2 regions of the Leifsonia sp. AK011 genome follow, and region 1 is predicted to be linked to the other one. Evidence: predicted binding sites of a transcription regulator. Region 1 holds the regulator's gene; the other holds the start of a gene.

Evidence for each region. Region 1 encodes LexA, which represses DNA repair genes until DNA is damaged. Its sites were predicted from a motif close to TCGAACANNTGTTCGA; they were not measured.
Region 2: HDC94_RS14160 (HNH endonuclease signature motif containing protein) is a predicted target of LexA. The motif match lies at 4,247-4,262, and genes of this name have one in related genera.

The regions. Positions count from the first base shown of each region.
Region 1 covers NZ_JACCCH010000001.1:1,700,148-1,707,507, forward strand. The annotation lists gene hflX (GTPase HflX) at 1-191, shown strand, start outside; gene HDC94_RS08305 (methylenetetrahydrofolate reductase) at 318-1,307, shown strand; gene metE (5-methyltetrahydropteroyltriglutamate--homocysteine S-methyltransferase) at 1,304-3,622, shown strand; gene lexA (transcriptional repressor LexA) at 3,657-4,340, opposite strand; gene HDC94_RS08320 (LysM peptidoglycan-binding domain-containing protein) at 4,588-4,965, shown strand; gene HDC94_RS08325 (histidinol-phosphate transaminase) at 5,033-6,100, shown strand; gene hisB (imidazoleglycerol-phosphate dehydratase HisB) at 6,152-6,754, shown strand; gene hisH (imidazole glycerol phosphate synthase subunit HisH) at 6,757-7,360, shown strand, end outside.
Region 2 covers NZ_JACCCH010000001.1:2,936,108-2,943,467, forward strand. The annotation lists gene HDC94_RS14145 (thymidine kinase) at 1-104, opposite strand, end outside; gene HDC94_RS14150 (response regulator) at 101-751, opposite strand; gene HDC94_RS14155 (malate:quinone oxidoreductase) at 862-2,337, opposite strand; gene HDC94_RS14160 (HNH endonuclease signature motif containing protein) at 2,787-4,226, opposite strand; gene HDC94_RS14165 (SGNH/GDSL hydrolase family protein) at 4,519-5,142, opposite strand; gene HDC94_RS14170 (hypothetical protein) at 5,136-6,065, opposite strand; gene HDC94_RS14175 (low molecular weight phosphatase family protein) at 6,062-6,676, opposite strand; gene HDC94_RS14180 (CpsD/CapB family tyrosine-protein kinase) at 6,710-7,360, opposite strand, start outside.

The sequences.
Region 1 (7,360 bases):
TCTCCGAACTCCTGCCGAGCCCGGAGATCGAGGTCGAGCTCGTGATCCCGTACGACCGTGGCGAGATCATCTCGCGGCTTCACGTGCAGGGTCGTGTGCTGTCGACCGACTACGAGGAGACGGGCACCCGCGTGCGCGCTCTCGTGCACCCGTCGCGGCTGCCCGAGGTGGAGGAGTTCCGCACGGCGTAATGTTCCGTCATCCGCCGGGAGCGCTGCCTAGACTGAAGTGGTCGGGTTCGCTCCCGGCAGGTGCGACCGCCGAGCCCGGCACCCGCCCCAACGGACAGCAGAATTCTGGCGACCGGAGGGTGAGTGGTGACGACTAGTCCTGTGCGTGCGATCACTCGCGCCGACGCGACGTTCTCGTTCGAGTTGTACCCGCCCCGGTCCTCCGAGGCTGAGACCGCCCTCTACGCCTCGATAGCCGAGCTCGTGGCCGTGTCGCCGGAGTTCATCTCGGTGACGTACGGGGCGAGCGGTTCAACCAGGGGGCTATCGCTCTCGGTGCTTACCCACATGCTCCGCAACAGCTCCGTCGAGCCCATGGCTCACCTCACGTGTGTCGGCTCGTCCTACGCCGAGGCGAGCCAGCTCATCCGTGAGTTCTTGGATGCCGGGGTCACGAGTTTCCTCGCACTGCGCGGCGACCCGCCAGCGGGCGCCACCGAGGATGACGACTTCCTCGGCGACCTCGGGAGCGCGGGTGAGCTCGTGCAACTCATCCATCGTGTGCAGAAGGAGCGTGAGCCCTTCCGCTTCAGCGACGTGCCCGGATTCCCTGGTGCCAAGCGCGTGACTCACGGTGAGAAGGTCACGATCGCGGTTGCGGCGTTCCCCAACGGCCACCCGAGGTCCCGGTCGGTCGACCAGGACCTCGACACCCTCCTGGCCAAGGAGGCCGCGGGGGCGAATCTCGCGATCACCCAGCTCTTCTTCCACGCGGACGAGTATCTCGGCTTCGTCGAGCGTGCGCGTGCCGCCGGAGTGACGATGCGCATCCTGCCCGGCATCATGCCCGTACTGAGCCCCCGGCGGCTGGAGCGCATCCTCGAGCTCACCGGTGAGGCGACTCCTCGCTCCCTCGAGCGCGAGCTCGCTGCCGCGGATTCCCAGGGCGCCCAGGCCGCGGTGGGAATCCGTCACGCGATTGAGCTCGGGGACCAGCTGCTCGAGGGCGGCGCCCCCGGCCTTCACCTCTACACGTTCAACCAGCACCAGGCGCCACTCGCGGTCCTCCGCGGCGTCGGCCTGGTCGGCGACCCAGGGTCGCCAACGACACCTCCACGAGAAAAGGAACTCGCATGACCACGATCCCAGCCTTTCCCACCGGCACGATCCTCGGCTACCCGCGTATCGGTCGTCGTCGTGAGCTGAAGCGCGCCGTCGAAGCCTTCTGGGCCGGGAAGATCTCTGCCGAGGAGCTGGAGGCGGCCGCTGCCGATCTCCGTGCCGCCACCCGTGAGCGTCTCGCGAGCCTCGGGCTGGGCCGCACGGACTCGTCGATTCCCGAGGCGTTCAGCTACTACGACCAGGTGCTCGACGCCGCCGTGACCGTGGGAGCCGTTCCCCAGCGCTTCGCCCGGCTGGTGAAGGATGACGGAACCATCGATCTCGCCGGCTACTTCACCATCGCACGGGGCGAGGGCCAGGACACCCCGGCCGAGATGACCAAGTGGTTCGACTCCAACTACCACTACCTCGTCCCGGAGATCGGTCCGGAGACCGACTTCCACTTGGCATCCGATCGCCTCATCCGCGAGGTGGCAGAGGCCACGGCATCCGGGTACCGCACGCGCCCCGTCATCGTCGGGCCCGTCACCTTCCTCCTGCTGAGCAAGCCGAGTGTGGACGCTCCCGAGGGATTCAGCCCGCTCGATCGACTCGACGACCTGCTCCCGGTCTACGCCGAGCTCCTCGCGGCGCTGACCGCAGTTGGTGCCGAGTGGGTGCAGCTCGACGAGCCCGGTCTCGTGTCGGAGAGCATCGAGGCCCCGCGTGACGTGGTTCTGGCGGCGACTGCCTCTGCCTACACCTCTCTCGGGGGAGCGCCCGTGCGCCCGGCGATCTTCGTGGCCGCACCCTACGCGTCGCTCGACGACGCCCTGCCTGTCCTCCTGGAGACTCCGGTGGAGGCGGTGGGCATCGACCTCGTGAAGGGCGACCTGCCCTCGGGCATCACCACGGACAAGGTTCTCGTCGGTGGAGTGATCGACGGCCACAACATCTGGCGTGGTGACCTCGAGGGCGCCTTCGCGTCCCTCGAGTCCCTCAAGGGCCTCAGCCCACACGTCGCTGTCTCGACCTCGACGAGCCTCTTCCACGTGCCCCACGACGTCGAGGACGAGCCGCTCCTCGAGGAGTGGCTCACGAACTGGCTGGCGTTCGCCGACCAGAAAGTCGGACAGGTCGCCACGCTCGCGAAGGGACTCATCGAGGGCAAGGCCGCCATCCAGAGCGAACTGGATGCCGCGACCGAGGCCCTCGAAGCTCGCCATGCCGCGGCCGGCGTGCGAGACGGGGCCGTTCGTTCCCGCACGGCGGCGCTCACCCCCGAGGACTTCTCGCGCGGCGACTACGCTGCACGCCTCGCCGCGCAGGATGAGGCACTCAACCTGCCGTTCCTGCCGACGACGACGATCGGGTCGTTCCCCCAGACGGGCGACATCCGCAAGACGCGCGCAGCCCTGGTCAGGGGCGACATCTCGGTGGAGGAGTACACCGAGGCCATGCGAGCGGAGATCCGCCGTGTCGTCGACCTCCAGGAGGAGATCGGGCTCGACGTCATCGTCCACGGGGAACCCGAGCGGAACGATATGGTGCAGTACTTCGCCGAGAATCTGGACGGCTTCGCCGTCACCCAGAACGGCTGGGTGCAGTCCTACGGCTCCCGTTGTACGCGCCCGTCGATCCTCTGGGGTGACGTCTCGCGACCCGCGCCCATCACCGTCGAGTGGTCGACATACACCCAGTCGCTCACGAGCAAGCCCGTCAAGGGCATGCTCACGGGACCGGTCACCATCCTCGCCTGGTCCTTCGTGCGCGACGACCAGCCCCTGCGCGAGACCGCGAACCAGGTTGCCCTCGCCCTGCGCGACGAGATCGCCGACCTCGAGGGATCCGGCATCGGCATCATCCAGGTCGATGAGCCGGCCCTCCGCGAGTTGTTGCCGCTCAAGACAAAGGACCATGCCGACTACCTCGACTGGTCCGTGGGTTCGTTCCGCCTCGCCACGGCGGGCGTCGAGGACCGCACGCAGATCCATACGCACCTCTGCTACTCGGAGTTCGGTGTGGTGATCGACGCGATCAACCGTCTCGACGCGGACGTCACCTCGATCGAGGCAGCCCGATCCAAGATGGAGGTCGTGCCGGATATCAAGCACAGCGGCTTCGGCCGCGGTATCGGCCCGGGCGTCTACGACATCCACTCGCCGCGAGTGCCCTCGGTGGAGGAGATCAGTGACCTCATCGAGATCGCGCTCGGTTCGATCCCGGAACGCCAGGTATGGGTCAATCCCGACTGCGGCCTCAAGACGCGCGGGTACGACGAGACCGTGCAGTCACTCACGAACGTGCTCACGGCAACGCGGGCAGCGAGGGAGAAGGCAGCCGCGAAGTAGCGGAAGGGTCTAGCCCGCGGCAGGTGATCGCGGGCTAGACCGCCCGGAGCACCGCCACGACCTTGCCGAGCACCTCGGCCTCATCCCCGAGGATCGGCTCGAACGAGGAGTTACGGGGGAGCAGCCAGGTGTGGCCGTCGCGCTGCTTGAAGACCTTGACCGTGGCCTCGTTGTCGAGCATGGCCGCCACGATGTCCCCGTTGACGGCGTCGCGCTGCTGGCGGACGACGACCCAGTCGCCATCGCAGATCGCCGCATCGATCATCGACTCACCCACGACCTTGAGCATGAAGAGGTCGCCCTTGCCGACGAGTCGCCGGGGGAGGGGGAACACCTCGTCGACCTGCTCGTCGGCGGTGATCGGGATGCCCGCCGCGATGCGCCCGACGAGCGGCACGAGTGCGGCATCCCCGACGGAGGGGGCTCCACTCTCCACCACGGCCTCGGTTTCGAGCTCCGGGAGGTCGATCAGGATCTCCATCGCGCGGGGACGATTCGGATCGCGTCGCAGGTAGCCGCTGAGTTCGAGCTGACCCAGCTGGTGGGTGACGCTCGACAGCGATGCCAACCCCACAGCATCCCCGATCTCGCGCATGCTCGGCGGATACCCCCGAGATGCGACCGAACGCTGGATGACATCGAGAATGGCGAGCTGCTTGTCGCTCAGGCTCTTTCGACGCCGGGTCGCGGGGCGGTCGGTGGGGAGAGTCTCGTCCACGGTTCCTCGTTCCTGCCGTACGCCGGCGAATGTCGGTGGTTCTGTCGAAACTGTATCCGGATGAGCGACCGCAGACAAACACATCTTCGAGTGTGTTGACAACTTTGTCGGTGGCTTGTTCGAAGATGGACTTGATTTCGATAGCAATCGAAGTTATGTTCGGTACAGGAATACTAATGACTTCGTATCCGGCACTCCCGGCCGAGAGCCGGATACGAAACCTCGTTCGAGACGCAAGGAGTGGATGATGAGCACGATTGCTTTCCCCACAGCGACATACGTGGCACGACAGTCCGATTCGGGCCGCGCCCCCGCACCCCGCCTGCGCCTCACACGACGTGGCCGCGGGGTCCTTCTGACCCTCGCGGCCACACCACTCGTCGTCGCCGCGCTGCTGTTCGCTCTCAACGGCGGCGGCGCCGTAGCATCCCTCGAATCGACGCCCGTCTCGTTCGACTACGTCACTGTCGCGTCGGGCCAGTCCCTGTGGGATGTTGCAGAGGCGGTCGCCCCGGGCACCGATCCGCGCGACGTCATCGACTCGATCGTCCGACTCAACCAGCTCGAGTCCGCCGACGTGTTCGCGGGCCAGCAGCTCGCGATCCCGCTGGAGTTCGCGCGATAGACAGTGCCAGCGCGACAGTGCCAGCGCCGTCAGTTCGGGCCATGGCGTGCGCCCTAAGCTTGGACGGGTGACAAGCCTCGACGACCTCCCCATCCGGGATGACCTGCGTGGGCTCAAGCCCTATGGTGCGCCCCAGGAGCCCGTTCCCGTCCAGCTGAACGTGAACGAGAACACCCACCCCATCCCGGAGGCGGTGGCAACGGACATCGTCATGTCGCTCGCACAAGCGGTGCTCGGGGCCAATCGATACCCCGATCGCGAGTTCACGTCGCTGCGCGAATCGCTCTCCGCGTACCTCGGCCACGGTCTCGCTCCCGAGAACATCTGGGCCGCGAACGGTTCAAACGAGGTGTTGCAGCACGTCCTCCAGGCCTTCGGCGGCCCCGGGCGTAGCGTCCTCGGTTTCCCGCCCACGTACTCGATGCACTCGATCATCGCGAGTGGCACCGGCACCCGCTGGGTCCCCGCCGACCGCGATCAGGAGTACACCCTCAGCGCGGAGACCGTCGTGGCTGCTATCGAGCGCGAGCAGACCGACATCGTCTTCCTCTGTTCACCGAACAACCCCACGGGGACCCCCCTCGACCTGGACGTGATCGCGGCCGCGTACAACGCGACCGACGGCATCGTGCTCGTGGACGAGGCCTATGCGGAATTCGCTGACGGAGACACAGCCCTGACCCTCCTCGAAGGGCGCCCCCGGCTGCTCGTCAGTCGCACGATGAGCAAGGCGTTCGCCTTCGCAGGCATCCGTCTCGGCTATCTCGCCGCCGATCCCGCCGTCATCGATGCTCTCAGGCTCGTGCGCCTGCCCTATCACCTCTCCTCGCTGACCCAGGCCGCCGCGGTTGCTGCCCTCGCCCACTCGAGCGAGATGCTCGCCATGGTCGACGACATCAAGCGCCAGCGCGATCGGATGATCGAGGCGCTGCCCGCGCTCGGATACCTGCCGCTCCCGAGCGCCGCGAACTTCGTGCTGTTCGGTGGGGTCGCCAACTCCCACGATCTCTTCGTCAAGCTCTTCAACGAGGGGATCCTGATCCGAGATGTGGGTATCCCGCATCACCTTCGCGTCACCGCGGGAACCGAGGCGGAAACTGATATCTTCCTCGAGGCCCTCGCGAGGCTCGGCTAGGCGCCTCTGGAGCACTCTGGGCGCTCCGGTCACCTCGGTAGGATGGGAATCATGACCCCACGCGAGGCGACCATCCGCCGCCAGACGAGCGAGTCGAGCATCGAGTTGACGATCAACCTCGATGGCACCGGCACCTCGTCCATCAATTCGAGTGTGCCCTTCTACGACCACCTGCTGACGGCGTTCGCGCGGCACTCGCTCGTTGATCTCACCGTCGAGGCGACGGGTGACACCCACATCGATGTCCACCACACGGTGGAGGACATCGGTATCGCCCTGGGCCTCGCCATCCGCGAGGCGTTGGGTGACAAGTCCGGAATCTCCCGCTTCGGGGACGCTCTCGTGCCGCTGGATGAGGCGCTCGTGCAGGCGGTCGTCGACATCTCGGGAAGGCCGTATCTCGTGCACTCGGGGGAGCCCGCGGGATTCGAACACCACCTGATCGGCGGCCACTTCACCGGCTCCATGGTGCGTCACGTGTTCGAGGCGATCGCCTTCAATGCTGCCCTCACCGTGCACATCACAGTGCTCGGGGGTCGCGATCCGCACCACATCGCCGAGGCCGAGTTCAAGGCGTTCGCGCGGGCGTTCCGCTTCGCCGTCGCGCGGGATGCCCAGGTCGTGGGTATTCCCTCGACCAAGGGCGCACTCTGATCGTGAGCGCGTCACCTTCGGTCGTGATCTTCGATTACGGCTCCGGAAACATCCATTCGGCCGCCAAGGCCCTTGAGCTTGCGGGCGCTCGCGTCACACTGACGTCCGACCGTTCCACCGCGCTGGCCGCAGACGGCCTCCTGGTGCCCGGCGTGGGCGCGTTCTCGGCCGTCATGGACGGCCTGAGCGCGGCCCGGGGCGGTGCTGTCATCGAACAGCGGCTCGCTGGCGGCAGGCCGGTCCTCGGCATCTGTGTCGGCATGCAGGTGCTCTTCGAACTCGGCGTCGAGCGGGGCGTCGACACCGAGGGACTGGGGGAGTGGCCGGGCGTCGTGCGTGAACTCGATGCCCCCGTTCTGCCGCACATGGGGTGGAACACCGTCGAGGCGCCGGAGGACTCGCGCCTCTTCGAGGGGATTCGCGATGAGCGCTTCTACTTTGTACACTCCTACGCGGCCCAGGATTGGACGCTGGAGACGAACCACCCGTTCCCTTCACCCGTCCTGACATGGGCAGAACACGGCTCGCGGTTCCTTGCCGCGGTCGAGAATGGCCCGCTGTCGGCGACGCAGTTCCACCCGGAGAAGTCGGGCGAAGCGGGCATCC
Region 2 (7,360 bases), 1.2 Mb from region 1:
AGCAGCACCGTCTGCCCGCGCTCCTCGTAGTTGTAGGCGGCCTGGAGAAGAGCCGTGCTCTTTCCGCTGTTCATGGCGCCGTAGCGGAAGTAGAGCTTGCTCACTTGAGGTATCCGTCCTCCGCTGCGCGGCGAATCAGTTCTGCTTTGCGACTGGCCGGGCGTCCGGCTTTCGCGTACTTTTCTCTCACCCGTCGAAGATACGTCTTCGCGGTCTCATACTGCACATCCATCTGCTCGGCGACCTCCTGGGTGCTGAGCCCGGAGACGTAGAGGGTGAGCGCCTGGGTCTCCCCTGCGCTCAGTCGCGGCTTGGACTGCGAGAGGGCTCCGGATGTCGGGCGCCAGCCGCCCGGCTGGTTGCGGGGCACCACGCCCATCACCTTGCGGGCCACATCCATCACCTCGGTCATGGGTACGGCCTTGGTGAGGAACGCGGAGACCCCGGAGTCGATGGCGCGCTGGCGCACCTCGGGTGCGTCGAGGCTCGTGAGCACGATCACCTTGGCGCCCGCGGCACGGCACGTGCGCACGCGCGCCTCGATCGAGACGGGCTCCTTGAGCTGGAAGTCGATGATCACCAGGTCCGTCGGGAACTCGTCGCTGTGCACGAGCTCGAGCCAGGTGCTCGCGGTGAGCACGAGGTCGAAGTCCGGAGCGTTGGCATTGATCCACGACGCCAGCGTGTCGAGTAGTACCTCGTGGTCATCGAGTACGGCTAGACGTACTCGTTCCCCCACCTTGTTCTGCACGGGTCCCCACCCTCCGATCGCGGGAGAGCCGGCGGCGGCGAATTCCCGTACCTGAGGATAAGCCCAAACTGTCCGTTGGGGGACGGCTTGTGTACCCCGCGCGTCGGATGTTACGCCCGAATGCCCAACGAGGCTGCTGTGCTCTTCAGTGTTGCCGCGGCCTTCTTCGGGTCGTCGGACAGCTGCGTTCCGTAACTGGGGATCATGGCGGTGAGTTTCGGGCGCCAGCCTTCGAGCTGCTGAGGGAAGCACTTCTCGAGAACGGTGAGCATGATGGGGACCGCGGTGGATGCGCCGGGGGAAGCCCCGAGCAGGCCTGCGATCGTGCCATCCGCTGAGGCCACGACCTCGGTGCCGAACTGCAGAACGCCGAGCTTCTTCTTGTCTTTCTTGATCACCTGCACCCGCTGGCCGGCGGTGATGCGGTACCAGTCCTTGGGGTCGGCGTCGGGGTAGAACTGCTTGAGCTCGTCGAACTTGGTCTTCTCGCTCGCGGCGAGCTGGCCGACGAGGTACTTGACGAGTCCGAGGTTGCCGAGACCTGCCGCGACCATGGGGATCAGGTTGTGCCAGCGGATGCTCGCGAACAGGTCGAGGATCGAGCCGGTCTTGAGGAACTTGGGGCTGAAGCCGGCGTACGGGCCGAACATGAGGCTCGGGGCGCCGTCGACAACGCGCAGGTCGAGGTGCGGCACCGACATGGGCGGGGAGCCGACGGCGGCCTTGCCGTAGACCTTGGCGGCGTGCTTGGCGACAACCTCGGGGTTGTCGGTGCGGAGGAACTCGCCGCTCACGGGGAAGCCGCCAAACCCGCGGATCTCTTTGATGCCGGACTTCTGCAGCAGGCCGAGTGCGTACCCGCCGGCGCCGACAAACACGAAGCGTGCGCGCACCGGCGCCATGGGGGTGCCGCCGATGTCGTTGCGCATCGTGAGGCGCCAGAGTCCGTCGCGCTGGCGCTTGATGTTGGTGACGAGCACCTCGGTGGTGAGGGTGGCGCCCTCGGCGACGAGGTTCTGGGTGAGGAGGTGTGTGAGGGCGCCGAAGTCAACGTCGGTGCCGGCGGCGATGTGGGTCGCGGCGATCGGCTGGGACTTCAGTCGGCCGGGGATCATGAGGGGGGCCCAGGAGCGGATGGTTCGTGCATCCGTGGAGAACTCGATGCCGGCGAAGAGCGGGTGGTTTTTGAGTGCCTCGTAGCGCTTGCGGAGGTACTCGACGTTCTCCTCGCCCCAGACGAAGCTCATGTGCGGCGTTGCCGTGATGAAGTCGGAGGGGTTGGGCAGGGCGCCGGTGTCGACGAGGTGAGCCCAGAACTGGCGGGTCACCTGGAACTGCTCGTTGACCTTCACCGCGCTCGTGATGTCGATGGAACCGTCGGCCTTCTGCGGCGTGTAGTTGAGCTCGCAGAGGGCGGAATGGCCGGTGCCGGCGTTGTTCCAGGGGTTGGAGCTCTCGAGTGCGAGGTCTCCGAGGCGCTCGTACACCCGGATGTCCCAGTCGGGCTGAAGCCGCTGAAGAAGTGAACCCAGGGTTGCGCTCATGATTCCGCCGCCAATCAGGGCGACGTCGACGGGTTTATCCACCCGAACAGTTTAGGCGCTGTTGCTGTGCGCTCCCCCGCCGCGTGGAGCGGCACCCCACCCGCTGGTTGAGTAAGTCGCGAAGCGGTGCACCCTCTGCTGGTTGAGTAGGTCGCGAAGCAGTGTCCCCTCTGTTGGTTGAGTAGGCCGCGAAGCGGCCGTATCGAAACCTCACCCCCCGCGACCCCTCGGGTACGTTGGTGAGGTTTCGATACGCCGGGCTTCGCCGCGGCTACTCAACCAACAGGTGGGGCCGGGGTTCGCCGCGGCTACTCAACCAGCAGCCGGGGCCGGGGTTCGCCGCGACTACTCAACCAGCAGGTGGGGCCTGGCGTTGCGGCGGCTACTCAACCAACAGGTGACACCCGGCTTCGCCTCGGGTACTCGACCAGCAGGTGGGGCCGGGCTTCGCCGCGGCTCCACCCGCAGGCGCGACCGCAGCGCCGCGGACTCTACGCCGCGAGGCGCTGCGCTGCGCTGACGGGTACCCAGTCGGGCAGCCCTGGCTTCCAGGCTTGGGGCACCCCGTTCACCATGCGGTACCGCCACGGACCCTTGTCGACGAGTCGGTGGTGCCAGTAGCAGAGCAGTATCCCGTTATTGGTGTGGGTCGGCCCGCCGTCCCGATCCGGGATGACGTGATGCACCTGCAGCACGTAGTGCGGGGCCGTGCATCCCGGGGTCGCACACCGCAGCCCGTCGCGGGCGGCGATGGCGAGGCGCTGCGCCGAGGTGAAGCAGCGCTGTTGCGAGCTGATGCTGGCGATGCGCCCCTTCTGGAGGGTGACGGTGCGGTACCCCGCGGCATCCATGTACCGCAGCACCTCGGCACGCGACACGGGCACGTCGGTGCCGGCCATGGTGCCGATGGGGTCGCCGCCGAGACCGTCGCCCTGCTCGCCGTCGGTGCCACCGTAGCCGTCGTCACCAAGGTCGTCAGCGTTGACGGTCACGAGCACCGTGACCGGAGCACCATTGAGCTGAGGTGCACCTTCTGCTTGGGTTGCGGCGATCAGGATCTCAGCGAACGCGTCATGGCGGCGCTGGTCGGGAGTGCGGTCGTCACTGGTGGCAGGGTCGATCGGGAGGCCGGTGACATCCGTGAGTTCGTCGATGTCACCACCTGCGGGAGCCGAGGCGACGTCAACGAACTTCGGGGTGCGGCGCTGGGCTTCGAGGAGCCCTTCGAGCAGCGCGGCTGTGTCTGCCAGGAGGCGCCCGTTGACTGACCGCAGTCCGTCGACATCGGCAGCACCCACACGCAGGCCGCGGCTGCGCAGGGCACGCTCCTCGCGTGGGCGAGCCCCGTCTGGGTCGACTGCGGACGCGATCTGCCGCACCTCGGCAGTGAGGTAGTCCACCGACACGGGCGACGCGGCCGCACCGGTTGTCGGGTCGATGCCGGAGGCGAGGGTGACCATAAGTTGTTCGGCGGCGGCTTGGACGTCGGACTCCGTGTGGGATGCCACAGCGTCGAGCTCCCGCACGATCAGGGAGGCGGCCTCGAGCCCGACCTCGCCCGCGTCGAGTGCTTCGGCAAGGGCGGGACGCTGCGGTGGGAGCTCCACCCCGGTGAGCGAACGAGACGTGCCCACCGCCGCGGCGACGGCCACACGGGTTCGGGCCGCACGGCGGGAGATCTGCGCAACGTCGGCCACGGCATCCGCCGCCGACCTGAACCCGAACTGCTCGGCAAGCGTGGCGTTCTCAGCCAACGGCGTCGCCACGCGCACCCGCACGGCGTCGGCCAGACGCCCCACCGACTCGACCGCCCCGAGAGCCTCAATCACCTCGGCCGGGGCGCTGTCAGCCACGAGCTCGAGAAGCTCACCGAGTGCCGCGCGGGCGCGCTCAGCGGCGCTCGTGATGCTTGCGCGGCGGGTGATTGACATACCCCAACTTTACCTGAGGATCGAATCTATGTTCGAGTTATCCACAGGAAAAGCCCGGAAAATGGCCTGACTTTGTGCCGAGTGTTCCGATGTGGCGGGGGGGGCGACTAGTGATCGGGGTTCGTGGGCCATTCGGTTGCGGACGTGAGGTTTCGATGACGCCGGGGCTTCGCCCGCGGCTACTCAACCAGCAAGGACGGACACAGCGCCGCACGCTCCACAGCACAGCGCCGCAGGCTCCACAGCACAGGGCCCCGCACGCTCCACAGCACACCGCCGCAATCTCCTCCCGCTACAGCCCCAGCTCGCGAAGCTCCTCATCCATCCGCCGCGCGATCTCCGCGTACCCCGCATCGTTCGGATGCAACGCGTCCTCCGCCATCCACTCCTGGTGCCCGTCGAGCCAGTGCGACGCTCCCCCGATGTACTCGAAGCCTTCCGCGAGAGCGGCGTCCCGCACCCACCCGATGATGGCCTCCACCGAGTCGGAGCGAACCTTGGTGTACCAGAACGGTTCGACGACGATGATGCGGGCATCCGGCAGCTCTTTCGCCAACCGTGAGAAGTCGGCCTCGATCTGCGGCTGGATCTCGGGGCCGCGGGTCTCGAAGACGAAGTTGTCGTTGATGCCGAGGGCGACGATCACGATGTCGGGGTCGTCCGCGATGATGTCGCCCGGGACATCCGGAAACTCGTCGCGCCGACGGATGAACCCGAGCCCATCGATGCCGTGGTTGAGCTCCGTCCACCCGCGCATCTCGCTGATGATCGACGACCACCGCAGGGATGGGTCGGATGCCGCCTTGCCTCGCGTGTACGAGTCGCCGTAGAACGACACTGTCGCGCCGGGCCCCGTCGTGCACCCGGTGAGCAGGAGGAGCGTCAGCAGCGCAGCGGCGACCCGCCGAACTACCACGTGGCCCCGCCGTCGGGCGAGATGCCGAGCGAGGTGCCCGCCCACACCCACAGCGCACCCGGCACGGACGACATGGCCACGTTGCCCGGCGTCGCAACGCTCACGAAGCATCCGGCGACGAGCCCGTCGGCGTTGCTCGGCTCTGGAGTCAGCCCGCGCAGCTCGACACCCTGGCACTCAGTGCGGCCGAGACCGCCGGTGAGGTAGCCGTCGGGTGTGGCCGTGATCACGGATGCCCCGGCGATCGCGAATCCGTCATCCCAGGTGACCGCGCCATCCACCGAGCGCACCACACTCCCATCGGAGCACAGCACGGCGACCTCGAGCGCTCCGCGCGACGCGATGCCCGCAGGGTCACACGGTGAGGTGTGGGCGGTTCCGAGCAGGTAGACGATGGGCCCCTGGCCGGGCACGAAGTACCACTCGTCGGCGATCGCCTCGTTGGAGACGGCCTGCCAACTCTCGTCGACCAGGGACGTGAACTGGTACGAGCCGCAGTCGGCCGTGCTGAGCGTAACCATGCCCACCACGCCCTCGGCGACCGCGCCGAAGGCGAGCACTCCACTGGCGTTCGTGCCGGTGCTCGCGTCGAAGCGTGCCCAGGCGTCGCCGCCGGTTGTGGTCAGTTCGGGCCAGATCATCGAGGTGGGGCAGGTGCCGGCATCCGTTCGCCAGGCGAGCTCACCGTCGACCGCAGCGATGAACCGCTTCTGCGGCACCGCGAGCAGTACCTCGTCTTCGGGGGTCTCGGTCGGCGCCGTGGTGACACGGGGCGTGGGCGTCCAGGGGATGAGCGCCGACTCGGGCGGATCGTTGGGCGTGAGCGCGAGGGCAACCAGCACAACGGTCGCGGCGGCCACGACCGCGATGATCGGGATGATCCACCAGCGGTTCTGCCCGGTGCGAGCGTTGTGAATGCTCACGCCACTTCTCCTCGCGGTGCCAGCGCGAGCCGGATCACCCGGTGCACCTCGTCGATCGCGGGCGCGAGTTGGCTGCCGGTGAGTGCGTAGCGCTCGTCACCCTGCATGTATGGGTCGACGACGTCGTCGTCTTCGGGGGATGCCGCCGGCTCCACCTGCCCTCGACGCGAGGCGATCAACGCCACGAGCGCGTCCAGCCGTGCTGACGCGGGGCGCTGGGGCAGGGCTGTGATGTCAAGGAAATCCCAGGAGTCGAGGTCTGCCGATAGCCGTGCGAACTCACGGATGGTGACAGTGTATCGACTTGCTTTCGGCACAAGGGAGACGATTTCGCGCCGGTGCTCGCGCGACATCGCGAGCACGAGATCGGCGTCGAGGATCTGCTGTTCGGTGAGTTGCCGCGCGGTGTGCCCCGACGGATTGCCGCCGAGACTTGTGGAGAGGTTGGCGGCTTGGTCGGGCATCCCGTCGCCGACGAGTGCCCGAAACCCGGCACTCTCGAGATCGATGATGCCGCGCAGGTCTGCCATCTTGGCGCGGAGCACCTGTTCGGCCACGGGTGACCGGCAGACGTTCCCAGTGCAGACGGTCAGGATGCGGAACCTGGCCATGCGAGTCGTTCTCCTTCGGGTGGGGAGGCCCCTCTACTCCTTGAGGCGAAGCTGCAACGGGTCCACGTCGGAGTACCCGCCGTAGTAGTTGCCGTAGCCGTAGGAATCGGGACCCTTGGTGGGAAGCATGGTGAGCACGGCGCCAAGCACCTTGCTCTCGATGTGCTCGAACGACCGAAGTGCGGCGGCGAGCTCGTTGCGCTTGGTGCGTCCGGCGGCGACGATGACGATCGCGCCGGTCGTGAACTTGGACAGCACTGCTGCATCGGTGACGGGCAGCAGCGGTGGAGCATCCACGAGCACGAAGTTGAAGGTCTTGCCGAGTTCCGTCAGCAGGTTCGCCATCGCGCTCGAGCCGAGCAACTCACTCGGGTTCGGGGGGATGCGCCCTGCCGGAAGCACGTACAGCTCGTTACGGCCCCACTTCTGAAGCACGTCCCCCAGCTCGGCGCGACCGATGAGCACGTCGGTCAGACCGACGGCACCCTCGAGCCCCATGTAGTCCGCGATGGCCGGCCGCCGAAGGTCGCCGTCGATCACCGCGACACGCGCACCGGTTTCGGCGAGCGCGATCGCGAGGTTGGCGGTGGTCGTCGTCTTGCCCTCGCCAGGAACAGAGGATGTCACGACGAACACTCGAGGCCCACTGTCGAGGTGCACGAACTGAAGGTTCGTCCTCAGCGC